Regions from separate parts of the Acidovorax sp. M2(2025) genome, predicted to be linked through region 4. Evidence: predicted binding sites of a transcription regulator. Region 4 holds the regulator's gene; each other region holds the start of a gene.
The links. The regulator sigma-54, encoded in region 4, starts transcription at its own class of promoters, with help from an activator protein. The targets are predictions, from matches to a motif close to TGGCANGNAANCTGCTTT.
Positions count from the first base shown of each region.

Region 1 (7,250 bases), 1.3 Mb from region 4:
CGCTCACGCGGCGAGGCGCGTGCAGGCCCGGGCGGGCCCGGCAGGCCGCCGGCTTCTGCGTGCGCACCGGGCTGGCTGGGTCATGGCACGGCCGTACAACGTCGGGCTCTACGGTGCGGGCAGGCGCGCGATTTCACGCTTGATGCCGGCGATGTCGCTCTCGCTGCGCGCGACACTGGCCTTGAGCTCTGCCGTCCGGTCGATGTAGCGCTGGGGGTTGCGCAGGTCCAGCGCGTTGCGCTCGGGGGCGCCGTTGTTGTATTCCTTGAGGAGTTCTGCGTGGCGCGCCTCGGCCTTGCGCAGTTCGCCCTCCAGGATCGCACGGGCATCGGAGTCACGGGCCTTCTGGTCGTTGGAGGTCACCCGCGGCGCCGCGGGCGGCGATGCCGGGGCGGCGCTGCCGCTGCCGCCGCTGTTGGCCGGCGCGGACGCCGCACCGCCCTGGCCTTGCGGGCGGGTGCCCTGCACCACGGTCACGTTGCCGCCCTCCATCAGCTTGCAGCCGCGCTCCTTGGCCAGTTGGGCGTTGTTGGTGTATTCGTTGCCGCAGCGGTAGATGCGGTCTTGCGCCCCTGCGGCAGAGGCGGCCAGTGCGGCCAGGAACCACAGGGATACGGAGAGCGATTTCTTCATTCAAATGTCCTCGCACTGCAACTGCATGCAGGGAAACGGGGAGTATCCCCCAATCCCCACGCGGAGCCAATCCAACACCAGCGGGCATTGGGTGGGCTTTGTGCAAGGACACAACGCTCCAGCCCCGGTTCCCGCGCACCGCACGCTAGGCCCAGCCGGCCATGAAAAAAGGCGGCACAAGGCCGCCTTTGGAGGGTGGGAGGACCGACGAAGGTCAGGCCATCACAGCGAGTAGTACATGTCGAACTCGACCGGGTGGGGAGCCATGCGGAAGCGCGTGACTTCGCCCATCTTGAGCTCGATGTAGGCGTCCAGCATGGAGTCGGAGAACACGCCGCCCTTGGTCAGGAAGCCGCGGTCCTTGTCGAGGTACTCCAGGGCCTGGTCCAGGCTGTGGCACACGGTGGGCACCAGCTTGTCTTCTTCGGGCGGCAGGTGGTACAGGTCCTTCGTGGCGGCTTCGCCGGGATGGATCTTGTTTTCCACGCCGTCCAGGCCCGCCATCATCAGTGCCGAGAAGCACAGGTACGGGTTGGCCGAAGGATCGGGGAAGCGTGCCTCGATGCGGCGGCCCTTGGGGTTGGCCACATAGGGGATGCGGATCGAAGCGGAACGGTTGCGGGCCGAGTAGGCCAGCTTCACGGGGGCTTCAAAGCCGGGGACCAGGCGCTTGTAGCTGTTGGTACCGGGGTTGGTGATGGCGTTCAGGGCGCGGGCGTGCTTGATGATGCCGCCGATGTAGTACAGCGCGAAGTCCGACAGGCCGGCATAGCCGTCGCCAGCGAACAGGTTCTTGCCGTCCTTCCAGATGGACTGGTGCACGTGCATGCCGGAGCCGTTGTCGCCAGCGTAGGGCTTGGGCATGAAGGTGGCGGTCTTGCCATAGGCGTTGGCCACGTTCCAGACCACGTACTTCAGGACCTGGGTCCAGTCGGCACGTTCCACCAGGGTGGAGAACTTGGTGCCGATTTCGTTCTGGCCAGCGCCCGCCACTTCGTGGTGGAACACTTCGACCGGGATGCCCAGGGATTCGAGGATCAGGACCATCTCGGCGCGCATGTCTTGCGTGCTGTCGACCGGGGGCACGGGGAAGTAGCCGCCCTTGGTGGTGGGACGGTGGCCGCGGTTGCCGCCTTCGAGCTTGGCGCCCGAGTTCCAGGGGGCTTCGTATTCTTCGATCTCGCTGAACACGCGACCGGGCTCATTGCTCCAGCGCACGCCGTCGAAGATGAAGAATTCGGGTTCCGGACCGAAGTAGGCCGTGTCGCCCAGGCCCGAGGCCTTCAGGTAGGCTTCAGCGCGCTTGGCGATGGAGCGGGGATCGCGGTCATAGGCCTTGCCGTCGCCCGGCTCGATCACGTCGCACTGCAGGAACAGCGTGGTTTCTTCGAAGAAGGGGTCGATGTTGGCGGTGCTGGGGTCGGGCATGAGTTGCATGTCCGACGCTTCAATGCCCTTCCAGCCGGCCACGGAAGAGCCGTCGAATGCGTGGCCGGACGTGAACTTGTCTTCATCGAAGTGCGACACAGGCACGGTCACGTGCTGTTCCTTGCCACGGGTATCGGTAAAACGGAAGTCAACGAACTTGACTTCGTTTTCCTTCACCATCTTCATCACGTCTGCAACGGTCTTGGCCATCAGGTTCTCCTGGATAAAGCGCTTGTTGAAAAAAGAGATTTGTCGAAATAAAAGCAGGTTGCGTGCCAGCCGGGTGCAGCCACCGCACTAGGAAGGAGCACCGCAAGCCGGCGGCCAGCGGTACGCCCACCAGCACGCACCACAACAGTGCACCTCAATGACACAAACCACGCATCACAAGTTGCGCACCAATTCGGGGCCGCACTCCGCACCAACTTCGTGCAGCGCTTGCTGCAGGTCCGCCCACGCGGCCGGAACGCTCTGTGCGGGCCCCTTGACGCCCAATTCGATATGCCGGCCGTATTGTGGATGATCTACGCTCGGCAAACTGAACACGCGCACGCCCGCGTGCGTTTTTTCAATGCGCTCCATGAGAGGCGTCAAGGCCGCCTCCATCGCGCCGAAAACAATCACGGAGTGCTCGGTCTGCGGAGCCCGGTTGAAAGACGCGGCGTAGTGCTGGTCCAGCACCCACTCGATCATGGGCCAGGCCATGACGGGGAAGCCCGGCACGAAGTGGACGGCCCCGCCGGCGCGGCTGCCGTCGCAGCTGAAGCCCGGAATCTTGTTGTAGGGATTGGGGATGATGCGGGCCCCGGACGGGAACACCCCCATGTTGAGGCGGTGCACGTTGTCGGCACGGTCGGGTTCGTAGGCCACGCCCTGCTCCCGTGCCACATCCTGCATGCGCTCGCGGATCAGCGCTTCCGCGGCGGGGTGCAAGACCAATTCCCGCCCCAGGGCACGGGCAGCGCACTGCCGCGTGTGGTCGTCCGGCGTGGCACCGATGCCGCCGCACGAGAAGACCACGTCGCCAGATGCGAAGGCCCGCTGCAGGGTGGCGGTAATGCGGTCGGGGTCATCGCCCACGTAATCGGCATAGGCCAGCGACAGCCCCCGGGCCGACAGCAGTTCAATGACCCTCGCCAGGTGCTTGTCGGCGCGCTTGCCCGACAGGATTTCGTCGCCAACGATGATCAGGCCAAAGGTGGGGGTCATGGTGCGGGGTTTCCGTGGGGTGGGGGTGTTTCGGGTGCGGGCAAGGCCGCCGCGCCGGTGGCAGACGGCGCCGGCTCCACGGCGGCAGGCGCGGCAGCGGGTGCGGCATCCGGTGCGGACTGCACCATTGGCGTGGCAGCGGGCGACTGCGCCGCCGCGGTTTCTGCCCGCAACTGATCCAAGGCGGCCAGGCAGTAATGGATGAACCACAGCGACGAAAAGGCAAAGACCAGGGTGTAGATCCAGATTGCCAGCGGCACCAGCACAAAGAACGCAGCGGCAAACACCACCCCCGACGCCCAGACGATGCTGGGGGCCGCGCCAAGATAGCCCGTCAGCACCCCGATACCCAGCAAGCTGGCACGGTGGCGGCGCAGCAGCGTCTGCCGCTCTTCCTTGCTGGCATGCTCGGCCAGGGCATCGAACACCATCACGCGGTAGGTCAGCCACCCCCAGATCAAGGGAGGCAGCACGAGGACCAGGGGCGGCACCAGCCACAATGGCACCGACACCAGGAGCGCGATGAACGCCAGCACCGTGGAACTGACCGACCAGGCCACGCTCGCGAGAAACGAGCCGCCTTTCTTGCGCTCCAAATCCGGAAACCGCCGATCGGCCACCAGGGCCACGAGGGCCGGCGTCATGAGGACGGCCACGGCCAGCAGCGACACCACCACCAGCAACGGCGCTGCGGCCAACACGACCATGAGCGGCGCCACCACCGCCGTCACGTCTCCCAGCCCCCATCCTTGCAGCCAGCTCCACAGACTGGCGAGCATCGGGGAGCTTTCGAGCAGCGCCCGCATGGCCTGAACGGCGGCATCCCCGTAGAAGTAGCCCAGCCCCAGCGCAAGCAACGCCATCAGCACCAGCGGCACGATGGACAACGCGATGACGCGCGGCCGCAGGCAATAGGCGGCGGCACGCCAAAAAGAATCAAGCAGCAGTCCCATGCCAGCAAGCATACCCGCCTCCTCGCCGCCCGTACCGCCGGCTAGGCTTTGCCCACCAGCCGCAGCAGACCGCGCCATTGTTGCGACCAGAAGCCCCGGCCATAGTCGCGCAGACGGCCGTCGGCTCCGGGCTCCACCTGGTCGCGCACGCCCGTCGCGTCGTAGCGCACCTCGAAATTGGCCGTGCCCATCAGCATGTCCCACCACGGCAGCAACACGCCAAAGTTGTGTCCCCCCAGGACGCTGCGGCGCTTCGCCTGCCCGGGGCCTGCGCTTCCGGCCGGCTCGGGTGGGGCGCTTTCGTGGCCAATGCCGATGGCGTGGTGCAGGCGGTGAAAGCGTGGGCTGATCCACAAACGCTCGCCCACGCGGCCAAACCACACGCGCAGGTTGGCATGCTGGAAGCTCTCGCTGAGCTGCGTGATGGCGACGATGGCGATGAACTGCCCCGGCGCCACGCCGATGAACTGCGCCACGACCACCAGGATGATGTCGCGCAGCACGTCGTCCAGCAGGTGGGTGCGGTTGTCGCTCCACATCGTCAGCTGGCGCTGGGCGTGGTGCAGGGAATGAAGGCGCCACCACCATTCGAAGTGGTGCTGCCCGCGGTGAATCCAGTAGTCGACGAAATCAAACACCACCAGGTACAGCAGCAGGCTGACCCAGGGCAGGTCCGTTATGCCAGGCCAGATGCCGTCCAGCTGGAAGGTGGTGATGCCCGCAACCCGCATCGTGCCGAAGAGGGACTCCATCACCGGTTCAATGGTCAGAAACAGGCCCAGGCGGAACAACCCCAGCCGGTGAATCAGCGTGTAAAGGATGTCGGTGCGCACCGTGGCGTGGTCGGTCACGGTCTCCACGGGCCGCCAGCGCTGCAAGGGGCCGATCACGGCCGCAATCACCACCAGCTGCAGCACCCCCACCAATACCCAGCCTGCGGCCTTGTAGCCACTTTCCAGCTGGCTGGCGAACCCCAGGGAAAACATCAGCGGCTGCAGCATGCTCTCGAAAAGCCACTGCTGCGCCGTATCAAAACCGTTGACCAACCAATCCATAGCCACTCGCTCCATCACCGCCCCCCCCATCAACGCGCTGCCGAAGGCGCGTAGGCCGGGTGCTCCCGCAGAGTGCGGAAGCAGAATCCACGCTCCTTGAGCCCGACGATCAACGGCTCCAGCACGGCAGGCGCCCAGGGATCCTTGCGGGACCAAATGCCCAGGTGCGCCAGCAAGATATCGCCGCTGCGCACATTCCGCAGGGCCTTTTGCAACAGCTCGGCGTTGCTCACTTTTTCGCTGGGCAACTCGTCACCCAGGAAACCCGCCGGGGACCACCCCACGTGCGCATAGCCGCATGCCCGCGCCGCCGCCACCAGTTGCGCAGAAATCTTGCCGCCCGGGGCCCGGAACAACGGCAGGGCAGGCTTGCCCGTGAGGGTTTGCAACCGGGTCGCGGCACGCGCGATCTCCTCGCAGTACCCCGCGGCCGTCAGCACGTACTCCTGCCCTTCGCGAGGACCCGCCGATGGCCGGACCCGAAACGAGGGGTTCTTTGCATCCCCGAGGTCGCCGCGCCAGTACGTGTGGTCAAACGTGTGGGACGCAAACTCATGCCCCTCGGCCGCACGCGCCCGCCACCAGGGAGCCCAGTGCTCCCCCAGGCTGCCGTCACCCTCCTGGGTCCGTTCCTGGGCTGCGAAAAAGGTCACCCGCACTTGCTGGCGTGCCAGCACCTCGGCGACGAGCGGAGCCACTCCCATGTGACCCGTATCGAAAGTGAGGTACACAGGTTTGTTGCAGTCTCTTTGGCCTCCAGCGCTTGCCAGGCAAGCGGAAGAAGCTACAAATAGCATAGCAACCGGCAGCGCCGTGGCAAGCCGGCGCCCGAGCGAGAGCGGTGCCAGGCCCGCCCCAGTCAGCGCGGAGCGTGCTGCAGCGTCCATACGCCATGGGGCGACTTGCCCACCGGGACCTGCCGCACCACCTTGCGCTCTTGCGTATCCACGACGGAGAGCTTGCGCGCCCAACGCGAGCTGACATAGATGAAGCGCCCATCCGCAGACACGTCCATGCAGTCCGGGCCCCCGGGCACAGGATAGGACTCGACCACCTGTTGGGTGGCCATGTCAATCTTGCTGATGGTGTTGGCCACCCGGTTGCTGACGTAGAGGTGCTTGCCATCGCCCGCGCCGCGGAACGCGTGGGCACCCTCACCCGTCTTGATCTTCTTGATGCTCACAGGCTCACGCCCGGAGACATCGAAAACCTCGACGCTGTCGCCGCCCGTCAGGCCCACAAACAGCCTTTTGTCGTCCGAACTTCCATAGACGTCCGCCGGCATAGGGCCCGTTTTGGTCCGCCATTTGATCGCCTGTGTGGCAATGTCAATGGCCACCAGTTCGTCACTGTCCTGCATCGTGGCGTATACCACCGTACTGCGGCTATCGATCCACAAATGGCTGGGAGTGCGCCCGGTGGCGACCCGCTGGACGAGCTTCAGTTCCTTGCCGTCCCACCGGTAGAAATCCACATGGTTCAGGCGGTTGGCCGCCGTGATGAACCACTTCATGTCGGGAGAAAACCGCAGTTGGTAAGGGTCCACAATGCCCCGGACGGTGCTCTGCACCTGGGCCGTGCGTGGGTCCAGAAACGTGAGCGTGTCGCCCAGGGCATTGGCAACGATCAGCGATTTCTCATCGGGCGTGAGGTAGAGGTGGTGCGGCTCCTTGCCCGTGGGAATGCGCGCGGTCTCTGTCCAGGTCGCAGGGTCAATGACACTGACATTGGCCTCCAGGGAATTGAGGACGAACAACGGCGTCGTCGCCGCAACAGCGCCCGAGCCCACAGAGAACCACACAGCCCCGAGGGCAACACACGCACGTGCAATCGACAAAATCTTCACAGGAGCACTTTCAACAGGATCAGGAAGTTTAGCGGGCGGCCTTCCCGCGGCCGACAGGTTCACCCGCAGAATTCTTGACCCAAGACAGATTTCGCCCACAAACCGATTGACCTGAAGTAACAATCG
Region 1 is NZ_CP186262.1:3,382,194-3,389,443, forward strand. It holds gene ACOYR3_RS15680 (hypothetical protein) at 109-633, opposite strand; gene glnA (type I glutamate--ammonia ligase) at 856-2,271, opposite strand; gene ACOYR3_RS15690 (competence/damage-inducible protein A) at 2,446-3,270, opposite strand; gene ACOYR3_RS15695 (EI24 domain-containing protein) at 3,267-4,223, opposite strand; gene ACOYR3_RS15700 (sterol desaturase family protein) at 4,265-5,278, opposite strand; gene ACOYR3_RS15705 (polysaccharide deacetylase family protein) at 5,308-6,075, opposite strand; gene ACOYR3_RS15710 (YncE family protein) at 6,138-7,124, opposite strand.
Region 1: glnA (type I glutamate--ammonia ligase) is a predicted target of sigma-54. The motif match lies at 2,322-2,339, and genes of this name have one in related genera.

Region 2 (7,250 bases), 570 kb from region 4:
CGACCGAGTTGACCGTGCTGACCGCACCCCGGCCCGGCACGGCGCCGGGCCCCTTCGCCGCCGGCCGCCCCGGCGGTTACCCCTGCACCACCCGCAGCACGTCGGCGCCGTAGGCCTCCAGCTTCTTCGCCCCCATGCCGCTGATGCCCTGCAGGTCGTCCAGCGTGGTGGGCGCGCGCTCCGCAATGGCGGCCAGCGTGGCGTCGTGGAAGATCACGTAGGCCGGCAGGTTGTGCTCGCGTGCCACCTCGGCGCGCCAGGCCTTGAGGTTGATGAAGCGCACCTGCGCGTCCGGGCCCAGGTTGGCGGCGGCGGGCGGTGCGCTGCCCTTGCGGGTGCGCGTGCTGCTGCGCTTGGCCGGCGCGGCCGCGGTGGCTTCGCGCAGCTGCACCGGCACCTCGCCGCGCAGCACGGGGCGCGAGCCTTCGGTCAGGCTCAGCGTGTCAAAGCTGTGCCCGCTCTCCAGCATGACCTTCTGCAAGCCCACGGCCCCGGTGGCCAGCAGCTGGCGCAGCACGCCGCGCAGCTGGGGTTCTGAATAATCCTTGCCCACGCCGAAGGTGGACAGCTTGTCGTGCCCGAACTGCTTCACCTTCTCGGTGTCCTTGCCGCGCACGATGTCCATGATGTGGCCGGTGCCGAAGGTCAGGCCGCTGGCCTGCTGCACGCGGTAGATGGTGGACAGCAGCTTGCGCGCGGCATCGGTGCCGTCCCACACGGCAGGTGGATTCAGGCAGTTGTCGCAGTTGCCGCAGGGCGTGGAGTGCTCGCCAAAGTAGCCCAGCAGCCGCACGCGCCGGCAGTCCGTGGCTTCGGCCAGGGCCAGCAGCGCATCGAGCTTGCCGCGCATCACCTGCTTGAACTCTTCGCTGGCAGGGCTCTCGTCGATCATGCGGCGCTGGTTCACCACGTCCTGCAGGCCGTAGGCCATCCAGGCGTCGGCGTTCAGCCCGTCGCGGCCCGCGCGGCCCGTCTCCTGGTAGTAGCCCTCGATGTTCTTGGGCATGTCCACGTGGGCCACAAAGCGCACGTCGGGCTTGTCGATGCCCATGCCGAACGCGATGGTCGCCACCATCACGATGCCTTCCTCGCGCAGGAAGCGGTCCTGGTTCTGCTGGCGCACCTCGGCAGGCAGGCCCGCGTGGTAGGGCAGGGACTTGAGGCCCGCGTCCACCAGCGCGGCTGACATCTCCTCCACGCGCTTGCGCGACTGGCAGTACACCACGCCCGCGTCGTCCGGGTGCTCGCGCTCGATGAAGCGCAGCAGCTGCGCCAGCGGCTCCTTCTTCTCTTCGATGCGGTAGCGGATGTTGGGCCGGTCGAAGCTGCTCACGAAGTGCTGCGCGCCCTCCAGCTGCAGCCGCTCCACGATGTCGGCGCGCGTCAGCGCATCGGCCGTGGCCGTGAGCGCGATGCGCGGCACGCCGGGGTAGCGCTCGTGCAGCACGGTGAGCGCGCGGTACTCGGGCCGGAAGTCGTGGCCCCACTGGCTCACGCAATGCGCCTCGTCGATGGCAAAGAGGCTGAGCACGCCCTGCTGGTACAGGTCGTCCAGCAGGCCCAGGAAGCGCGGGGTGTTCAGCCGCTCGGGGGCCGCGTACAGCAGCGTGATGCCGCCCGTCTGCAGGCGCAGCTCCACGTCGCGCGCCTCGTCGTAGCTCAGCGTGGAGTTGAGAAACGCCGCCTCCACCCCCGCCTCGTGCAGCGCGCCCACCTGGTCGTGCATCAGCGCGATCAGCGGCGACACCACGATCGCCACGCCGCGCCCTTGCTGCTGGCGCACGATGGCCGGCACCTGGTAGCACAGCGACTTGCCGCCCCCCGTGGGCATGAGCACCAGCGCATCGCCGCCTGCGATCACGTGCTCGACGATGGCCTGCTGCGGGCCACGGAACTGCTCGTAGCCAAAGACGTCCTGCAGGACGGCGTGGGCGGGCGAAGGGGAGGAGGACGGACGGGCGGACAAACGGATGCTCTGAAATTGATAGCTGTCAGCGCTTGTCTATAAGGCGCTGGAGGCCATTTTTGCTTAAAACTGCGGGGCCGGGCCCGCACGCTGGCAAAGCGCCTATTGTGCGCTGGAGCCGCCGCCCAGCCGCAGCGCCTTGAGCCGCCGGTACAGCGACCGCTCGCTGATGCCCAGCTGCGCGGCCAGCGCCGCCTTGCTGCCCTGGTGGCGGGCCACGGCGGCCAGGAAGGCCTCGGTCTCGGCCGCGTGCAGGGTGCGGGGTGCGGCGGCCGGCGGCAGCGCCGGGGACGCAGCCGGGGCCCTGGAGCCCGCGCGCAGCACCAGCGAGGCCGCCAGCGCCGTCTCCACCTGCGCGGCCGGGGCCACATCGCCCTCGCACAGCAGCGTCAGCCGTTCCAGCACGTTGCGCAGTTCGCGGATGTTGCCCGTGAACGGGTGGCGTGCCAGCAGTGCCATGCCCTCGGTGCTGAGGGCCAGCGCGCGGTCGGGCGCCACGCGGCCGAGCAGCGCCTGCACGAGCAGGGGCAAATCCTCCAGCCGCTCGCGCAGCGGGGGCAGCCGCAGCGGAAACACGCCCAGCCGGTGCAGCAGGTCTTCGCGGAACAGGCCGGCCGCCACCAGCGCGGCCAGGTCGCGGTGGGTGGCGGACACGACGCGGATGTCCGCCTGGCGCAGCGCGGTGCTGCCCACGCGGCGGTAGGTGCCGGTTTCGAGCAGGCGCAGCAGCTTGACCTGCATGGGCAGGGGGATGTCGCCCACCTCGTCCAGGAACAGCGTGCCGCCGCTGGCCGACTCCACCAGCCCCGGCTTGCTGCTGGTGGCGCCGGTGAAGGCGCCTTTCTCGTGGCCGAACAGCTCGCTCTCGAACAGCGTCTCGGTGAGCGACGAGCACTCCACCACCACCAGCGGCCCCCGCGCGCGCGGGCTGGCCTCGTGGATCGCGCGCGCCACCAGCTCCTTGCCCGTGCCCGACTCGCCCACCAGCAGCACCGCGGCGCGGGACGGCCCCACGCGGCTGATCAGCTCCAGCATCTTGCGAAAGGGCGGTGCGCGCCCCACCAGGCCCGGGCGGCTGTGCGTGCCCTCGGCGCCCGGCAGTTCCTCCATCTTCTCCACGAAGAACGCCTGCTCGCCCTGCGCATTGGCCAGGGGCACGAGCTCGATGTTCACATAGGCCTCGCCGCCGGGCGTGTGGTGCAGGTGCAGCACCCGTTCGCGCTGCCCGGACTGGCGGGCCAGCGCCATCGGGCAGCTCTCGCCCGACTGGTCGCAGGGCCGCTGGAAGTGGTGCGAGACCTCGTGGCAGGTGCGCCCGATGACGGAGCTGCCGGTGCCGAACTGGCGGCGGTAGGCCGCGTTGGCGGCCAGGATGCGGTAGCGCGGGTCGATGAGGATGTGCGGTACCGGCAGGCTCTCCAGGTAGGAAACGAGCTCGGGCGGCGGGGCGGACATGGGGCAACTCCCTGGCAGACGGTGCTGCCAATTTGGCGGCGAATGACTGCCATTATGGCAGCTCTGCCATCCGGCACCCCGCTAAGTCCTTGATTTTTCTCAGGCAGTGCGCTGGCACGGAACTTGGAAAGCACCGGCCATGAACCCGATTGACCGCCGCCTTTGGCGCTACCTCATGCATGCCGTGCTCATCAAGCTGGCGGTGCTGGTGCTGCTGTGGTGGGTGTTCGTCCGCGATGCCCGGGTGCCCGTGGACGCCGATGCCGCCGCACGCCAGGCGGGCGCGGCGGCGGTCGTCTCTACCGAAGGAGCTTCCCAGTGATTTCCGACAATCTGGTGGACCTGTCGCGCCTGCAGTTCGCGGCCACGGCGATGTACCACTTCCTGTTTGTGCCGCTCACGCTGGGCATGGTCTGGCTGCTGGTCATCATGGAGAGCGTGTTCGTGATGACCGGCCAGACCGTCTGGAAGGACATGACCCGCTTCTGGGGCAAGCTCTTCGGCATCAACTTTGCGCTGGGCGTCACCACCGGCATCACGCTGGAGTTCCAGTTCGGCACCAACTGGGCGTACTACTCGCACTACGTGGGCGACATCTTCGGCGCGCCTCTGGCCATCGAAGGGCTGATGGCGTTCTTCCTGGAGTCCACCTTCATCGGCCTGTTCTTCTTCGGCTGGGACCGTCTCAGCCGCACGCAGCACCTGATGGTGACCGTGTTCATGGCCATCGGCACCAACCTGTCGGCGCTGTGGATTTTGGTGGCCAACGGCTGGATGCAGAACCCCGTGGGCGCGGAGTTCAGTTACCAGACCATGCGCATGGAGATGGTGGACTTCTGGGCCGTGGTGTTCAACCCGGACGCCCAGGCCAAGTTCGTGCACACCGTGTCGGCCGGGTATGTGACGGGCGCCATGTTCGTGCTCAGCGTGTCGGCGTGGTACCTGCTCAAGGGCCGCGACGTGGAGTTCGCCAAGCGCAGCTTCCGCGTGGCGTCGGCCTTTGGCCTGGCCTCGGTGCTCAGCGTGATCGTGCTGGGCGACGAATCGGGCTACACGGTGGGCGAGGCCCAGCAGACCAAGATGGCCGCCCTGGAGGCCATGTGGGAGACCGAGCCCGCGCCCGCGGGGCTCAAGCTCGTCGCCGGCATCAACGAGGCCGCGCAGAAGAACGACTGGGAGGTCGAGATTCCCTATGTGATGGGCCTCATCGGCACGCGGTCGGTCGACAAGCAGATCCCCGGCATCCACGACATCAAGGCCAAGAACCGCGAGCGCATCGTGCGCGGCATCGACGCCGTGAAGGCGCTGGAAACGCTGCGCGCCCACCGCGACGACGTGGCGGCCCGGGAACGTTTCGATGCGCTCAAGGCCGACCTGGGCTTCGGGCTGCTGCTGCGCAAGTACACCAACGATGTCAGCCAGGCCACGCCCGCGATGATCCAGCAGGCCGTGGACAGCACCGTGCCGCGCGTCACGCCCATGTTCTGGTCGTTCCGCGTGATGGTGGGGCTGGGGTTCCTGATGCTGGCGCTGTTTGCGCTGAGCTTCTGGTCCACCCTGCGCGGCGCCTGCATGCAAAAGCGCTGGCTCCTGCGCTGGGCGCTCGCCATGCTGCCGGCGCCCTGGCTCGCGTGCGAGCTGGGCTGGTTCGTGGCCGAGTACGGCCGCCAGCCCTGGACGATCTACGGCGTGCTGCCCACGCACCTGAGCGTCTCCAGCCTCAGCGTGCAAAGCCTGTATGGGTCGCTGGCCGGCTTCGTGGGCTTCTACACCGTGCTGCTGGGGGTGGAGATGTTCCTGATGGTCAAGTTTGCGCGCATGGGCCCGGGCAGCCTGGGCACCGGCCGCTACGCCAACGAACCCGCCCCCGCCATCGCCCACTGAAACCTGCCGAGGAGTAACGAGAATGTTGGACTACCCCACCCTCAAGGTGATCTGGTGGCTGCTGGTGGGCGTGCTGCTCGTCGGCTTCGCCATCATGGACGGGCATGACATGGGCGTCGGCACCCTGCTGCCCTTCGTGGGCCGCAGCGACGTGGAGCGCCGCGTGGTCATCAACACCGTGGGCCCGCACTGGGACGGCAACCAGGTCTGGTTCATCACCGGCGGCGGCGCCATCTTTGCCGCCTGGCCGCTGGTGTATGCCACGGCCTTCAGCGGCTTCTACTGGGCCATGCTGGCGGTGCTGTGGGCGCTGTTCTTCCGGCCCGTGGGCTTTGACTACCGCAGCAAGATCCACCACCCGCTGTGGCGCTCCACCTGGGACTGGGGCCTGTTCATCGGCGGCGCCGTGCCTCCGCTGATCTTCGGCGTGGCCTTTGGCAACCTGCTGCAGGGCGTGCCCTTCCTGTTTGACGACTACCTCATGCCCACCTACAGCGGCTCGTTCTGGGCGCTGCTCAACCCGTTTGCGCTGCTGGCGGGCGTGGTCAGCAGCGCCATGATCACCCTGCAGGGCGCCACCTACCTGGCCCACCGCACCGAGGCGCAGATCCAGCGCCGAACGGTGGCCGCCGGCATCGGCGCCGCCCTGGTGCTGGTGCTGGGCTTCGTGGGCGCGGGCGTCTGGCTGCAGGGTATCGAGGGCTACCGCATCACGTCGGCCGTGCAGGCGGCGGCGCTGCCCGACCCGCTGGCCAAGACCGTGGTGCGCGAGGCCGGCGCGTGGATGGCCAACTACGCCGCCGCGCCCGCCCTGTGGCTGCTGCCGGCCCTGGGCGTGGCCGGCGCGCTGGCCGCGGCGGCCTTGCTGGCCGCGCGCCGCACGCTGTGCGCCTTCGTGGCGTCGTCGCTGGCGGTGGTGGGCGTCATCGGCACGGCCGGCGCCAGCATGTTCCCGTTCGTCATGCCTTCCAGCACGCACCTGGCCTCCAGCCTCACGGTGTGGGACAGCGTCTCCAGCCACCTCACGCTGGGCATCATGTTCTGGGCCACGCTGATCTTCATGCCGCTCATCGTCACGTACACCAGCTGGGCCTACCGCGTCATGCGCGGCAAGGTGACCGAGTCGTACATCCGCGAGCACGATCACGCGGCCTACTGAAAAACAAACGAAACGGCCTTCCTCAAGGAGTTGCACGATGTGGTATTTCGCATGGGTTCTGGGCGTCGGCTTTGCGGTGCTGCTGGCCATCCTCAACGCGATGTGGGGCGAGACCGAGGCCGCGCGCCAGCAGTCGCTGGCGCAGCGCGAGGGGGGCTGAAGCCATGCGGCCACCCCACGATTCGCCCGCCGCTGCCGGCGCTGCTGCGGCGGCGCCCGCCGCCTCCACCCACTGGCCCTGCCTGCTGGCGGCCGTGGCCATCATGGTGCTGGCCACGCTGGACCCGCGCCTGCTGGCGCAGGCCGGCGGCGGCGCTGACCACCGGCTGGCCGGCCTCGTGTTCCTGGCCATGTCGGCCGCCTTCGTGCGCGGCGTGGGCTTTGTGCCCCGCGCCCGGCTGTGGCGCGCACTGTTCTCCGGCTGGACCTGCGTGCTGGCCCTGGCGCTGGCCGCCGCCGTCCGCTGGTGGGGCTGAGATCGTCCACACGTTCTGAGGCTGCGCCATGTACTTCCGCATGCTCCACGACGACTCCAGCGGCCTGCTGACCTACCTGCTGGCCGACCTCGAGGCCCGCGAGGCGGTGCTGATCGACCCCCGGCCCGCCGATGCCAGCGTGATCCACGCCATGCTGGCCGAGCACGGCCTGCGGGCCGTGGCCACCGTCGAGACAGATGCCCACCACGCCGCCGCCGGGCCCCAGCCGCACCGCGCAGCGCCGTGGCCCGCGCCGGCACTGCTGCGCGACGGCGACCTGCTCCCGTTTGGCGCGCAGCACCTGCGCTGC
Region 2 is NZ_CP186262.1:349,296-356,545, forward strand. It holds gene recQ (DNA helicase RecQ) at 77-1,966, opposite strand; gene ACOYR3_RS01575 (sigma-54 interaction domain-containing protein) at 2,069-3,421, opposite strand; gene cydP (cytochrome oxidase putative small subunit CydP) at 3,561-3,743, shown strand; gene ACOYR3_RS01585 (cytochrome ubiquinol oxidase subunit I) at 3,740-5,305, shown strand; gene cydB (cytochrome d ubiquinol oxidase subunit II) at 5,328-6,464, shown strand; gene cydX (cytochrome bd-I oxidase subunit CydX) at 6,502-6,624, shown strand; gene ACOYR3_RS01600 (cyd operon YbgE family protein) at 6,629-6,940, shown strand; gene ACOYR3_RS01605 (hypothetical protein) at 6,969-7,250, shown strand, end outside.
Region 2: cydP (cytochrome oxidase putative small subunit CydP) is a predicted target of sigma-54. The motif match lies at 3,534-3,551, and genes of this name have one in related genera.

Region 3 (7,250 bases), 330 kb from region 4:
CCGGCCTGCTCACTGCGCAGCAGGCGGCGCTTTCGGGCAACCGCAATCTCGTCACCCGCGCCCTGGGCGTGGAGCCCAACGTCCAGATGGAAGTCAACGAATTTCAGGTGGCTCCCAACGACCTTTTCCTGATGTGCTCGGACGGCCTGACAGACATGGTGGCGGACGACGACCTGGCGGACCTGGTGCGCGCGCCCTTGTCCCTGGAGGAAAAAGCCACATTACTCATCGACACGGCCAATGCCAACGGTGGCCGTGATAACGTGAGCGTGCTGCTGGTGCAGGCGACCGCTGGAGGCAAGAAACGGGGCCTTATGTCCCGTTTGCTCGGTGCCGCTTGAGTGGCCTCAACTACAACAACATTACGCATTACATCAGGAGTGGATCATGCCCAAAATGATCGTTTCAATCGACGGGGTCGTCATCAAGGAAGTGCAACTGACCAAGGAGCGCACCACGCTCGGCCGCCGTCCCTACAACGACATCGTCATCGACAACCTCGCCATCAGCGGTGAGCACGCCGTGATCCACATGGCCGGCCAGGATGTTGAGATTGAGGACCTGGGCAGCACCAACGGAACGTATGTCAATGCCAAGGCGGTCAAGCGGCAGGAGCTGCGCAGCGGCGACACCATCGAGGTCGGCAAGTACAAGATCCGTTTCCTGAACGAGACCGAAGGACAGAACTTCGAGAAGACGATGATCTTCAAGCCCGGCATGGTGCCCCCGGTGGGCGGGGCAGCCGCAGCGCCGCGGCCCATGCCCCAGCCGCCCGCTGCGCCCCCCCTGGCGGCCGTCATCCGGGTCATGTCGGGCGCTGCCGCAGGGCGGGAAGTGTCCTTGCAGAAGGTTGTGACCACCATTGGCAAGCCCGGCGTGGCCGTGGCCTCGATCACGAAACGTCTGCAGGGCTTTGTGCTGGCGCATGTGGAAGGCCCGGATATGCCGTTGCTCAACGGCGCTCCCATCGGGTCGTCGCCCGTGCCCCTGAAAAACGGTGACCTGCTGGAGCTGGCCGGCACCGAAATGCAGTTCCAGCAGCTCTGAGGGCCGCGGGGCCCGGCCTGCTGGCCCGGGGGGGCGCTCCCTCTGCCACCTTTGCCACGCCCGGCACAGGGCTCCTACCGGCCCCGATTCCTGATCCCCACCCATGCGACAGCGCCTGCACCTGCTGTTGTGGCGCCACAGGGGGCGCGCCGCCATCACCTTGCTGCCGCTGGTGTTCGGGCTGTTGCATATTGCAGACGTCTTGCACCTGCAGGTGCTGGAACGGCTGGACAACATCATCTACGACGCCCGCCTGCGGGCCACGATGCCGCGCACGTTGGACGAGCGCATCGTCATCGTCGACATTGACGAGAAGAGCCTGGAGCAGGTGGGCCACTGGCCCTGGGGGCGGGACAAGCTGGCGGCCCTGGCCCGGGAGCTGTTCGAGCGCCAGCAGGTGGCGGTCCTCGGCTTCGACGTGCTCTTTGCGGAAGCGGACGGCAGTTCGGGCCTGGCCCGCCTGGAGCAGCTGGCCCAGGGGCCGCTGCGCGGCCAGCCCGCATTCCGGGAACAGCTGGCGCGGCTGGCCCCGTCGCTGGACCACGACGCGCTCTTTGCCCGCGCCTTGCAGGGCCGGCCCGCCGTCCTGGGGTATTACTTCACCAGCGACCGGGACGGCAGGACGCGGGGCGTGTTGCCCGCACCCGCGCTGCCCACGCAACGGCTTCGCGGCCTGCCCTTGCCGGCCACGGCCTGGAACGGGTATGGCAGCAACATTCCGCAGCTGGCGGACGCTGCGCCGGCCGCTGGGTTCTTCAACTCCATCACCGACGATGACGGCATCGTGCGGTCATTGCCGCTGCTGGCCGAGCATGGCGGCAAGTACTATGAATCCCTGGCCCTGGCGATGTTCCGGACCTTGCTCGACCAGCCCGAGGTGTACCCCGACTACGCGCGGCCCACGCCGCAGGGCACGCACGATACGTTGCGCAGCGTGGTGCTGCGCCAGGGAAGCCACGAGCTGGCGCTCCCGGTGGACGACCGGCTGGCAACGCTGATTCCGTTCCGGGGGCCAGGCGATGTGCGCGGCGGCTCGTTCCGGTACCTGGCCGCCTCGGACGTGCTGGCTGGCCGTCTGGCCCCCAACGAGCTGCAAGGCTGTGCGGTGCTGGTGGGCTCCACCGCCCAGGGCCTGCTGGACCTGCGCGCCACGCCGGTCGGCCGGGCCTACCCCGGCGTGGAAACCCACGCCAACATGCTGTCCGCCTTCCTCGATGGCAAGAGCATCGTGCGCCCCGAATACGCGCTGGGTTTCGACGCCGCCCAGCTGCTGGGCACCGGCCTGCTGCTCGCGCTGGTTTTGCCCGTGCTGCCCGCGCTGTCCGCCATGTTGGTCACGGCGGGCGTTGTCGCCGTGCTGGTGGGGCTCAACCTGTGGCTTTATCTTGCGCAGGGGCTGGTGCTGCCCCTGGCCACCGTGCTCGTCATGGCCGTGCTGGCCTTCACCCTCAACATGGTGTACGGCTATTTTGTGGAGAGCCGCTCCAAGCGCGGCCTGGCCGCCCTGTTCGGCACCTACGTGCCGCCCGAGCTGGTGGACGAGATGGTCCTGCGGCCCGAAAAGTACAGCATGCAGGCCACGAGCCAGGAACTCACGGTGATGTTCTGCGACATGCGGGGCTTTACCAGCCTGTCCGAGCAGATGGAGCCGGTGCAGCTGCAGGCGCTGCTCAATGATGTGTTCAGCCGGCTTACCCGCACCATCCGCAGCCACCGCGGCACGATCGACAAATACATGGGCGACTGCGTGATGGCCTTCTGGGGCGCCCCCGTGGCCACACCCCAGCACGCGGAGCTGGCAGTGCGCGCCGCACTGGACATGCAGGAGGCGGTGGACCAGGTCAACGCAACCCACCGCGCACGCGGCCTTCCCGAGATCGGCATTGGCATCGGCATCAACACGGGCGTCATGTGCGTCGGCGACATGGGCTCGGACATCCGCCGCAGCTACACCGTGATTGGCGACGCGGTGAACCTTGCGTCGCGCCTGGAGGGCTTGTCCAAGCACTACGGCGTGCGCACCGTGGCCAGCGAAAGCACCCGGGCCCAGGCACCGGGGTTTGCCTGGCAGGAACTGGACCGCGTGCGGGTCAAAGGCAAGCTCCAGGCCGTGGCCATCTATTCACCCGTGGCCTTGCATGGTGCCGAAACCCTCCAGCAAGCGGAAGAATTAGACACTTGGCAACAATGCCTGGCCGCTTTTCGCGCTCAGGACTGGTCACAATGCGCGACACTGCTGACCCAGCTGAAGCATGTAGCGCCGGCCAGGGAACTCTACCGCCTGTATGCCACCCGCCTGCAGGCGTTGCAGGGGCGGGCCTTGGACCCCGACTGGGACGGCGCCACCAGCTTTGATACCAAGTGAGTCGTGAACAACCAACGCCTGAGCCCATGAAAGTCCGTGTACTGGGCTGCTCCGGAGCCATCGCCAAAGACTGCCGGACCACCGCTTTCCTGATCGACGACAGCATCCTCATCGACGCAGGGACCGGCGTGGGCGACCTCACGCTGGACGAAATGCGCAAGATCGACCATGTGTTCCTGACGCATTCGCACCTGGACCATGTTGCTGCGCTGCCGTTGATGCTGGATGCGGTGGGGTCGCTGCGCAGCGCACCCGTCCAGATCCATGCGCTTCCGGCCACGGTGGAGGCGCTGCGCGCCCACGTCTTCAACAACGTCATCTGGCCCGACTTTGAGGCGATCCCCTCGCAAAAGCAGCCGTTCATGCGCTTTAGCCCACTGGCCGCCGGAGAGCAGCGGTCAGTTGCCGGACTGCTGGTCGAGGCCTTGCCTGCCGTACACACCGTGCCCGCCCTGGGCTACGCGGTCCGCGGCGATGCGGGTTGGTGGGCCTTTACGGGCGATACCGAGCGCAACCCCGCATTCTGGGCGCGCGTGAACACCCTGCCGCTGGCCATGTTGGTCATCGAGACCGCTTTCAGCCAGCGGGAGGCCGCGCTGGCGCACCGGGCCCTGCACCTGGCGCCCCGCACCTTGCTGGAGGAACTCCGTTCCTTCCAGCAGCCCGGGTGCGGGATCTACATCACCCATGCCAAGCCGGCCGAAACCGAAGTCATCGCCGAAGAAATTCGCGCCCTGCTTTCTGCAGATCCCGCCGCGCGGCAGGCCCAGAGCGGCCGCATGCCGCTGATCCATTGGCTGCGTTCTGGAGACGAGTTTTTGATTTAGGTGGGGCGACGGGCTTGGGAGGCCGGGCGGCTTCCCGGGCTAGGCGCTTCAAGAGCCTCAACTCGCTGTGACACTTCGCGCACAATACGCAACATCCGACGCACTTGTTGACACTCTTGACGGGACAAAATTGTCAAGAAATGCGATCGGCGGGGGCTGAGCGAGCCCTGAGCCCCCGAATGTCGGCGTCGCTTCCTCCCTCAGCCGTGGGGAACCGATCCATCCACAGGCTGGCATGGGAAATGCTGTTACTCGATCAGACCTGGAGAGCTGTTCTGCAGGTTGTTAATTGCAATTGACCTCCAAGGAGCTTTTTATGAAGCAAATGATGCAAAAGGGTTTCACCCTGATCGAATTGATGATCGTGGTGGCGATTATTGGTATTTTGGCTGCCGTGGCGTTGCCTGCATATCAAGACTACAGTGTCCGTGCCAAAGTTTCTGAAGGCGTGATTGCAGCGTCTTCTGCCAAGAGCGTGTTGAGTGAAGCCTTCCAGACTGGTGGCGTATCTGCTCTTGATGCTGCCTCTGCTGGGATTAATGACACTGCTGTTGCAGAAAAGCAATCGAAATATGTGACCAATATTTGTATTGACACGCCGCCTGTTTCGGGGGCCAACTGCGCGGCCGGTCATGCAGTTGATGGTAACGGCCCGTGGCAAATTAATGTGGGTATCGCAGCTACGGCCTCTAACGGTATTCCTACTGGTTTGCACAATAATGTCATTTCGTTCAAGCCTCTGGTGCAAAATGCTAAACCAACCGCTGCGGTCGCTGGTGCGGTAGATTGGGCATGCGGTAGTTCTACCGTAGTGACGGCCACGTCTCGATTCACGGCAGCTAACGTACCTACAGTGCCTGGTACGGCCCTGCCCGCTAAATATGCACCTGCAGAGTGCCGTTGATTTTTATAGATCGTTCCCCTTGTTCTGAGGGGTTGGTTATTAATATTTGAAAGGGTGCTTTAAGAGCACCCTTTTTTTTGACAAGCCGGCATGTAGAAAGGGGGTGTCGTATGAGTCCGCGCATAGTAAAAGGTTTTGCGCTGATCGAGTTAATGATCGTTGTGGCAATCATCGGCATCCTGACTGCGGTTGCCTTCCCCGCATATCAGGATTATGCTGTTCGGGCGAAGATTTCAGAAGCCGTGGTAGCAGGGACCGTCGCGAAAAACTACCTTAGTGAGGCCTACACCCAAAATCGTGCATCTGGCTTGGATGCTGCAGCGGTAGCCTTCAATCTCAGTCCGGTTGCAGAAAAGCAGTCCAAGTACGTTGCAAATATTTGCATTGGCGCACCCGGTGCAGGCGGCGCCGACTGCAAGCCCTATACTCCCGACGGAGCCTGGCCAATTTATATCACTGTTGCAGCCAATGCCGGGAACGGGATGCCGGTCGCATTTAACAACTTGACATTTACGTTGTCTCCCAACGCCAACCATGCGGCTCCCACCGCCGCATCGACTGAATCTATTGATTGGGCCTGCGCAAGCAGCACGGCCATTACAGCGACTGCGCGCGGAATGACGAACGTGGTGTTGGGCACTATGCCAGCCAAGTACCTTCCCGCTGAATGTCGCTGATGAATTTTACGATGTCTTTTTCTACGCGCTTGCGGGCTGCAGTCAAGACTGCGGCCCTGCATTTCCTGGGCTCTCTGTTTGTGGCTGGCTGGGCTGCCGTGCTTGTTTTCTTGGTTTGGTATCCCCACCCTTACAGCCTGCTCTCCGGAGGGCGCAGTCTTTTTCTGATATTGGTTAGCGTGGATGTTGTTTGTGGTCCCATGCTGACGCTGGTGTTATATAACCCAAAAAAATCAAAAAAAGAGCTGTTTTTGGATATATCTCTTGTGCTGTTTATCCAGCTTGCGGCGCTACTTTACGGGGTCCATGTGGTCTACCAAGCTCGCCCGCTATTTCTAGTGCATGAGGTGGATCGATTTCGGGTCATCAGCTTGCCCGATTATCAGGGAAACGATGTTGATCAGGCGCTGCTGTCTCTTGACCCCGAAATTCGGCCGCGTTGGTTTAAAGGACCAGTGATCGTGGGAATTCGCCCCCCCAAGGACAGTAAGGAGCGCCATGAGGTGATGCTGGATTCAGTATTTGGTGGTCGCGATTATTCTCAGCGGCCAGAATTTTACGTCCCTTACGATGCAATCTACCGGGAAAAAGTCCAGACGCGAACTCAAAAATTAAAAATTTTCGTCGAACGGTACCCTGAGTCTATGGGCGCAGCACATGAGGTCTTGAAAAAGAAGGGCGTGGCATTGGAGGCTGCGTTGTATCTTCCGGTGCTTCATAAGCAGGAATGGATAGCCATACTAGATCCATCCGCAGATATTCTCGGATTTATCCCCGGGGATGGCTTTTTGACGCAAGATTAAAGAAATGCTGGGCGATCACTTTTCGCTTGATCCGCGCAGGTTTTCCAGCGTTCGGAACGATCCGGATTTTCCGCCTCGCTTTTCGACGACGCTAACGGATTGAATCACCATCCCCCGGTCCACCGCCTTGCACATGTCATAAACGGTAAGCAGGGCCACCTGCACCGCCGTCAGCGCCTCCATTTCGACCCCCGTCGGCCCCACGGTTTCCACGGTGGCGGTGCATTGCACGGAATTGCGGTCTGGCTGCAGTTCAAAATCCACGGCCACGCGGGTCAGGGCGAGCGGGTGGCACAGGGGGATCAGGTCGCTGGTTTTTTTGGCGGCCATGATGCCCGCGATGCGCGCGATGCCCAGCACGTCGCCTTTTTTGGCGGTTCCTGAGGCGATGAGGGCCAGGGTTTCGGGCAACATTTCGATGCGGCCGGACGCCACGGCGACGCGGTGGGTGGCGGCCTTGGCGCCGACGTCCACCATGTGGGCTTGGCCCTGGGCGTCGAAATGGGTGAGGGTGGGCGGGGTGGGCTCGGGCATGGCGGCTGTGGGGGCGGTTGGGAAACAATTCAGAACCGGGGGCATCATACGGCGTTAGCACCCGCCGGCGGGCCGGTGGGGTGGCCTTGGGGA
Region 3 is NZ_CP186262.1:112,337-119,586, reverse strand. It holds gene ACOYR3_RS00505 (Stp1/IreP family PP2C-type Ser/Thr phosphatase) at 1-341, shown strand, start outside; gene ACOYR3_RS00500 (FHA domain-containing protein) at 388-1,047, shown strand; gene ACOYR3_RS00495 (CHASE2 domain-containing protein) at 1,151-3,412, shown strand; gene ACOYR3_RS00490 (3',5'-cyclic-nucleotide phosphodiesterase) at 3,439-4,239, shown strand; gene ACOYR3_RS00485 (pilin) at 4,556-5,143, shown strand; gene ACOYR3_RS00480 (pilin) at 5,254-5,820, shown strand; gene ACOYR3_RS00475 (pilus assembly protein) at 5,811-6,623, shown strand; gene moaC (cyclic pyranopterin monophosphate synthase MoaC) at 6,639-7,157, opposite strand.
Region 3: ACOYR3_RS00485 (pilin) is a predicted target of sigma-54. The motif match lies at 4,471-4,488, and genes of this name have one in related genera.

Region 4 (7,250 bases):
GCACTTCGACCAGTACTACCTGGAGTCCAGCCTGTACACCAGCGGCCGCGTCGAGGCCACCGTGAACAGGCTCGTGGCCAACGGCAAGACCTACGAGCAGGACGGTGCGCTGTGGCTCAAGAGCACGGACTATGGCGACGACAAGGACCGCGTCATGCGCAAGCAGGACGGTACGTACACCTACTTCGTGCCCGATGTGGCCTATCACATCGCCAAGTGGGAGCGCGGCTTCACCAAGGTCGTCAACATCCAGGGCACGGACCACCACGGCACCATCGCCCGCGTGCGTGCCGGCCTGCAGGCGGCCGACGTGGGCATCCCGCAGGGCTACCCCGACTACGTGCTGCACACCATGGTGCGCGTGGTGCGCGGCGGCGAAGAGGTCAAGATCAGCAAGCGCGCGGGCAGCTACGTCACGCTGCGCGACCTGATCGAGTGGACGAGCAAGGACGCCGTGCGTTTCTTCCTGCTCAGCCGCAAGCCCGACACCGAGTACACCTTCGATGTGGACCTGGCCGTGGCGCAGAACAACGACAACCCGGTGTACTACGTGCAGTATGCGCATGCGCGCATCCAGTCGGTGCTGCGGGCCTGGCAAGAGGCCGGCGGTGGCGGCGTGGCCGCGCTGAAGGATGTGGACCTGTCGGCGCTGGAAGGCCCGCAGGCCCAGGCGCTGATGCTGCAGCTGGCCAAGTACCCCGAGATGCTCACCGCCGCCACCGACGGCGAGGCGCCCCACGACGTCACGTTCTACCTGCGCGACCTGGCGGCCAGCTACCACAGCTATTACGACGCCGAGCGCATCCTGGTGGACGACGAGGCCGTGAAGAAGGCGCGCCTGGCCCTGGTCGCCGCCACCGCCCAGGTATTGCACAATGGCCTGGCCGTGCTGGGCGTGTCGGCTCCGGCCAGAATGTAAGCAGTTACTATGAAGAAACAACAGACGGGTGGGACCATCATCGGCTTCATCGTCGGGGTCATCGTGGGCCTGGGCGCCGCGCTGGCCGTGGCGGTGTATGTGACCAAGGTGCCGGTGCCCTTCCTGAACAAGGGCAATGGCCGTGGCGCCGACCTGGACGCCGCCGAGTCGCAGAAGAACAAGAACTGGGACCCGAATTCGCCGCTGTACGGCAAGAATCCGGCCCGTGCGCCGGTGGCCGCCGCGTCGGCGGCGGCATCAGCCCCGGTGGCAGCGGCGCCCGCACCCGCACCGGCGGCGGCCCCCGAGGTGCGGGCCGCGGCGCCTGCGGCGGCCGCCAGCAGTCCCGCCCCCGCGGCCAAGCCCGGCGCCAGCAAGCCCGAGCCGGCCAAGGCCGAGACCAAGCCGGGCTCGGATCCGCTGGGCGACCTGGCGGTGGCCAAGGCCGCGGCCAAGGGCAATGTGGATCCGTTTGACTACTTCGTGCAGGCCGGCGCGTTCCGCACCCAGGCCGACGCCGACGCGCAGCGTGCCAAACTGGCCATGCTGGGCTGGGAGGCGCGGGTCAGCGAGCGCGAGCAGAACGGCCGCCCCGTCTTCCGCGTCCGCGTGGGGCCGTTCACCAAGCGCGATGATGCCGAGCATCTCAAGGAGAAGCTGGACGGCGCCGGCGTGGAATCGGCCCTGGTGCGCGTGCAGCGCTGACGGTGGCTGAACTTTTTGCCGGGGCATGGCTCCATTCCCCCAACACCTGAACAGGAGAGTCTTTGTGATGAAACGCCGTGAGTTTTCTTTGTCCGCCGCATCGGCGGTCGCCGCTTCCGCCCTGGCGCTGCCCGTGGCCACCCCTGCGCTGGCCCAGCCCCGCCAGTTCAAGGAAGGCAAGGACTACAAGCGGCTGGACAAGCCCGTGGCGCCTGACGCGCCGGCCGGCAAGGTCGATGTGATCGAGTTCTTCTGGTACAGCTGCCCCCACTGCAATGTCTTCGAGCCCACGCTGGACGCCTGGGTGAAGGCCGCGCCCAAGGACCTGTCCATCCGCCGCGTGCCCGTGGCGTTCAACGCCAGCTTCGTGCCGCAGCAAAAGCTGTACTACACGCTCGAAGGCATGGGCAAGCTCGACGCCTTGCACGCCAAGGTCTTCCGCGCCATCCACGCGGAAAAGCAAAAGCTGGCCAAGGACGACGAGATCTTTGCCTGGGTGGCCCAGCAGGGCGTGGACGCTGCGAAGTTCAAGGAGGTCTACACCTCGTTCACCGTGTCGAACCAGGTGCGCCGCGCCTCGCAGCTGCAGGACGCCTACGGCGTGGAAGGCGTGCCTTCGATGGGCGTGGCCGGCAAGTACTACACCGACGGCACCATGGCCGGCAGCATGCAGAACGTGCTGCAGGTGGTGGAACACCTGGCCGCCACGGCGCGCAAAGCCTGACGCTTTTCCGCCCCGCGCGCAATCCCTCGGCCAAAAGCCCGCATGTGCGGGCTTTTTTCATGGAGGAACGCCAAGGCGTGGCTACAATCGTTTGCAAGATTCGTGCCCTATGAACCACCGCCTTTTTCCGATCCTCCTGCTCGCGGCCCTGGCCGGCGCCTTCGGTGCGGCCCATGCTGAAAAGGCCGACCGCGCCAAGCCCATGAACATCGAGGCCGATGCCCTGCGGCATGACGAGCTCAAGCAGACCAGCGTGTTCACCGGCCGCGTGGTCATGACCAAGGGTTCCATCGTGCTGCGCGGCGCGCGGCTGGACGTGCGCCAGGATGCCGAGGGCTACCAGCACGGCGTGGTCACGGCCGAGCCCGGCAAGCGGGCGTTCTTCCGGCAAAAGCGCGACACCCTGCCCGGCGCCCCCGACGAGTTCATCGAAGGCGAAAGCGAGGTCATCGAGTACGACGGCCGCTCCGACAACGTGCGCTTCGTCACCCGCGCGGAGTTGCGCCGCTACCGGGGCGCCGAGCTGAGCGACGAGATCACGGGTGCGGTCATCGTCTACAACAACCTCACCGACGTCTTCACGGTGGATGGCAAGCGCAACGCCGCGGGCGCGTCCGGCGAGACGCCGGCCCCGGGCAGCCGCGTGCGCGCGGTGCTGGCGCCCAAGGACCCGCCGGCGGCCAAGGCGCCGCCAGCCGCCGCAGCACCGGCTTCGGCGCCGGCGCTGCGGCCCAGCAACAGCCTTGGTGGCGGCTCCCAGTGAGCGAGGCCGCCGTCAACACCATCCCCGGCGCATCCGCGGGGAGCCGGTCCGGGCCGGACACCGCGGCGGGCAGCCGCCTGGAGGTGCAGCACCTGGCCAAGTCCTACGGCAGCCGCAAGGTGGTGCAGGACGTTTCGCTGGTCGTGCAAAAGGGCGAGGTCGTGGGCCTGCTGGGCCCCAACGGCGCGGGCAAGACCACCTCGTTCTACATGATCGTGGGCCTGGTGCGCAGCGACGCGGGCGACATCCGCATCGACGGCCAGTCGGTGGCGCACATGCCCATCCACCGCCGCTCGCGGCTGGGGCTGTCGTACCTGCCGCAGGAAGCGTCCATCTTCCGCAAGCTCAGCGTGGAGGAGAACGTGCGCGCCGTGCTGGAGCTGCAGCGCGGCGACGACGGCCAGCCGCTGTCGCGCGGCGCCATCGAAGAGCGGCTCACGGCCCTGCTGCAGGAGCTGCGCGTGGACCATCTGCGCGCGTCGCCGGCCCTGGCGCTGTCCGGGGGCGAGCGCCGCCGTGTGGAGATCGCCCGCGCGCTGGCCACGCAGCCGCGCTTCATCCTGCTGGACGAGCCGTTCGCCGGCATCGACCCGATCGCGGTGATCGAGATCCAGCGCATCATCGGCTTTCTCAAGGCGCGGGGCATCGGCGTGCTCATCACCGACCACAACGTGCGCGAGACCCTGGGCATTTGCGACCACGCGTTCATCATCAGCGACGGCCGCGTGCTGGCGCAGGGCACGCCTTCCGAGATCGTGGACAACGCCGAGGTGCGCCGCGTCTACCTCGGCGAACATTTCAGGATGTAGGCATGGCCTCCACGCTGGTCCTTTCGTGTCAATGAAACCGGGTCTTTCGCTGCGCGTCTCGCAGCATCTCGCACTCACGCCGCAGCTGCAGCAATCCATCCGGCTGCTGCAGTTGTCCACCCTGGAGCTGTCGCAGGAAGTCGAGCAGATGCTCGACGACAACCCTTTCCTCGAGCGCACCGCGGACGAGGCGCCGCGCGAGGAGTTCGGCCTGGACGCGGAGAACACCCCGGCCCAGCCCGACGACTACAGCGCCGAAGATGCTATCTATTCAGGAGCTGCCAGCGCAAGCAGCACCAGCGCGGAAGCCCCCTCGGAGTCCGAATCCCCGAGCGCTTCCGCCGAAGAGCCGGACTGGAGCGGCGACGGCACGGTGGACATGGCGCCCAACGACGCGGAGTGGGGCGGTGACGCACCGCCGCGCACGCGCAACGACGCGGAGGGCGACGAGGCCGACGCCACCGAACTGGCCCGCAGCCACGAATCGCTCACGGCCTTCCTGCACCGCCAGGCGCTGTCCCTGCGGCTGTCGGAGGTGGACACGGCCGCGCTGCGCTTCCTGATCGAATCGCTGAACGACGACGGCTACCTGGAAGACCCGCTGGAAGAGCTGGCCACGAGCCTGGCCGGCCCGGACGACCTGGAGCAGATCGAGGAGCTGGTGCACCGCTTCACCGTGGCGCTGCGGCTGCTGCAAAGCCTGGAGCCGGTGGGCGTGGGCGCGCGCAACCTGGCCGAATGCCTCACGCTGCAGCTTGCCGCGCTGGCCGCCGACGAGGACAGCGATGCCGATCCGGCCACCGTGCAGACCGCGCTGCGCATCTGCCAGCAGCCGCTGGAGATGCTGGCCCGCCGCGACATCCGCCGCCTGACGCAGCTGTGCGGCGATACCGAGGAGCGCACGCGCGCCGCCATGGCCCTCATCGCGCGGCTGGAGCCGCGGCCGGGCCGCCGGTTCGCCGACGTGGAACGCAACATCATCGTGCCCGACGTCATCGTGCGCAAAGCCGGGCGGGCCAACGGCAGCAGCGGGCAGCAGAACTTCATCGTCACCCTCAACCCCGACGTGATGCCGCGCCTGCGGGTGCACGACATCTACGCCGGCGCCTTGCGCGGCCACAAGGGCGGCGAGGGCCACCAGGGGCTGCAGCAGCGGCTGCAGGAGGCGCGCTGGTTCATCAAGAACATCCAGCAGCGCTTTGACACCATCCTGCGGGTCTCGCGCGCCATCGTCGAGCGGCAAAAGAACTTCTTCACCCACGGCGAGCTGGCCATGCGGCCGCTGGTGCTGCGCGACATCGCCGACGAGCTGGGCCTGCACGAGTCCACCATCAGCCGCGTGACCACCTCCAAGTACATGGCCACGCCCGTGGGCACCTACGAGCTGAAGTACTTCTTCGGCTCGGGCCTGGGCACCGAGACCGGCGGCAACGCGTCGAGCACGGCCGTGCGGGCGCTCATCAAGCAGTTCGTGGCGGCCGAGAACCCGTCCAAGCCCCTGTCGGACAGCCAGATCGCCGAGATGCTCAAGGAGCAGGGCATCGAATGCGCGCGCCGCACCGTGGCCAAGTACCGCGAGGCGCTCAAGATTGCGCCGGCCAACCTGCGCAAGGCGCTGTAGCCGGCCTTCGCGGCCTGGGCGCGCCGGCGGATTGGCTCCGTGCGCCGCAGCCGGACTTCTTTGATTTCACCGACCGTACGTCTCCATGGCCCGCATTGTTTTCGACCTTCCCGCCCACTTCGGCTTTGCCACCGAGCTGCAGATCTACATCAGCCACGTGAACCAGGGCGGGCACCTGGACAACGCCCAACTGCTCAGCCTGGTGTCCGAAGCGCGGGTGCGCTTCTTCCAGTCGCTGGGCTACCCCGAGGCGGACGTGGGCGGCCTGTCCATCGTGGTGGGCGATATCGTGGCCCAGTACAAGTCCGAGGCGTTCCACGGCGAAACCCTGCGGGTGGACATGGCGCCGGCGGACTTCAACCGCTATGGTTTCGACCTCGTGTTCCGCATGGCTGAAAAGGCCTCCGGCCGCGAAGTGGCGCGCGGCAAGATCGGGATCGTGTTCATTGGCCAGGCCGACCGCAAGGTGGCGCCGATTCCCGAATCCATCCGCCAGCTCCTGCTGGCGCGCGCGGCAGCCTGACCCCCCGCGCCTGCCGAGCGCGTATCCTCGCCTTTCCCATGAACCAACTCCAACTTTTTCTGCCTTGCGCTGCCGGCGTGGAAGGCTTCCTGGCCGACGAGGTGCACGGCATCACCGGACTCACGGGCCAGGACCTGCTGGTGGGCCGCGGCGGCGTGCTGCTGCGCGCCTCGTGGCGCGACGCGCTGCTGCTGAATCTGCACAGCCGCCTGGCGCAGCGCGTGCTGGTACAGCTGGCGCACCGGCCCTACCGCTCCGAAAACGACCTGTACGCCCTGGCCAGCGACGTGGCCTGGGAAATCTGGTTCACCACGCGCCAGACCTTCAAGGTGGAAGTGACGGCCCAGCACAGCCCGCTGACCAGCCTGAACTTTGCCGGCCTGCGCGTGAAAGACGCGGTGGCCGACCGCTTCCGCCACAAGAGCGGCGTGCGCCCCGACGTGAACACCCAGTGGCCCGACGTGCGCATCCACCTGCACCTGACCACCGACGAGGCCACGCTGTACATCGACACCAGCGGCGAGCCGCTGTTCAAGCGCGGCTGGCGCGAAGACAAGGGCGATGCCCCGCTCAAGGAAACCCTGGCCGCCGCCATGATCGCCGCCAGCGGCTGGGACCCGCACGGCGACGACCCCCGGCCGCTGTACGACCCCTGCTGCGGCAGCGGCACCATCGTCGTGGAGGCCGCGCAGATCGCCTGCCGCATCCCGGCGGGCCTGCAGCGGCGCTTTGCGTTCGAGAAGCTGCTGCCGTTCCAGGCCCATGTCTGGACTGCTATTAAAAATGAAGCTGCCGGCGCAGTGCAGGCAAGCCCCGTCCCCATTTTTGGCAGTGATGTGGCCTTCCGCATGGTCGACTTTGCCCAGCGCAATGCCGAGCGTGCCGGCGTGGCCCAGGCCGTGCAGCTGCGCGGCGGCGACGCGCTGCAGCGCATGCCGCCCTGCGATCAGCCCGGCGTGATGCTGCTGAACCCGCCCTACGGCGAGCGCATTGCCGCCGCCGGCAGCGCAGGCCGCAACGCCAGCGAACGCGCGGCCGACCGCGCCCGCGGCGAAGCCGTGGGCCGCGAAGCGGCGCAGACCGAGGACGGCGGCGAGTTCTTCAGCCAGCTGGCCGCGCACTGGAAGAAAAACTACAGCGGCTGGACGGCCTGGATGCTCACGCCCGACCTCAAGCTGCCCGGCAA
Region 4 is NZ_CP186262.1:4,654,507-4,661,756, reverse strand. It holds gene argS (arginine--tRNA ligase) at 1-919, shown strand, start outside; gene ACOYR3_RS21410 (SPOR domain-containing protein) at 929-1,624, shown strand; gene ACOYR3_RS21405 (thiol:disulfide interchange protein DsbA/DsbL) at 1,692-2,348, shown strand; gene lptA (lipopolysaccharide transport periplasmic protein LptA) at 2,458-3,111, shown strand; gene lptB (LPS export ABC transporter ATP-binding protein) at 3,132-3,920, shown strand; gene ACOYR3_RS21390 (RNA polymerase factor sigma-54) at 3,952-5,541, shown strand; gene ACOYR3_RS21385 (acyl-CoA thioesterase) at 5,627-6,064, shown strand; gene ACOYR3_RS21380 (THUMP domain-containing class I SAM-dependent RNA methyltransferase) at 6,103-7,250, shown strand, end outside.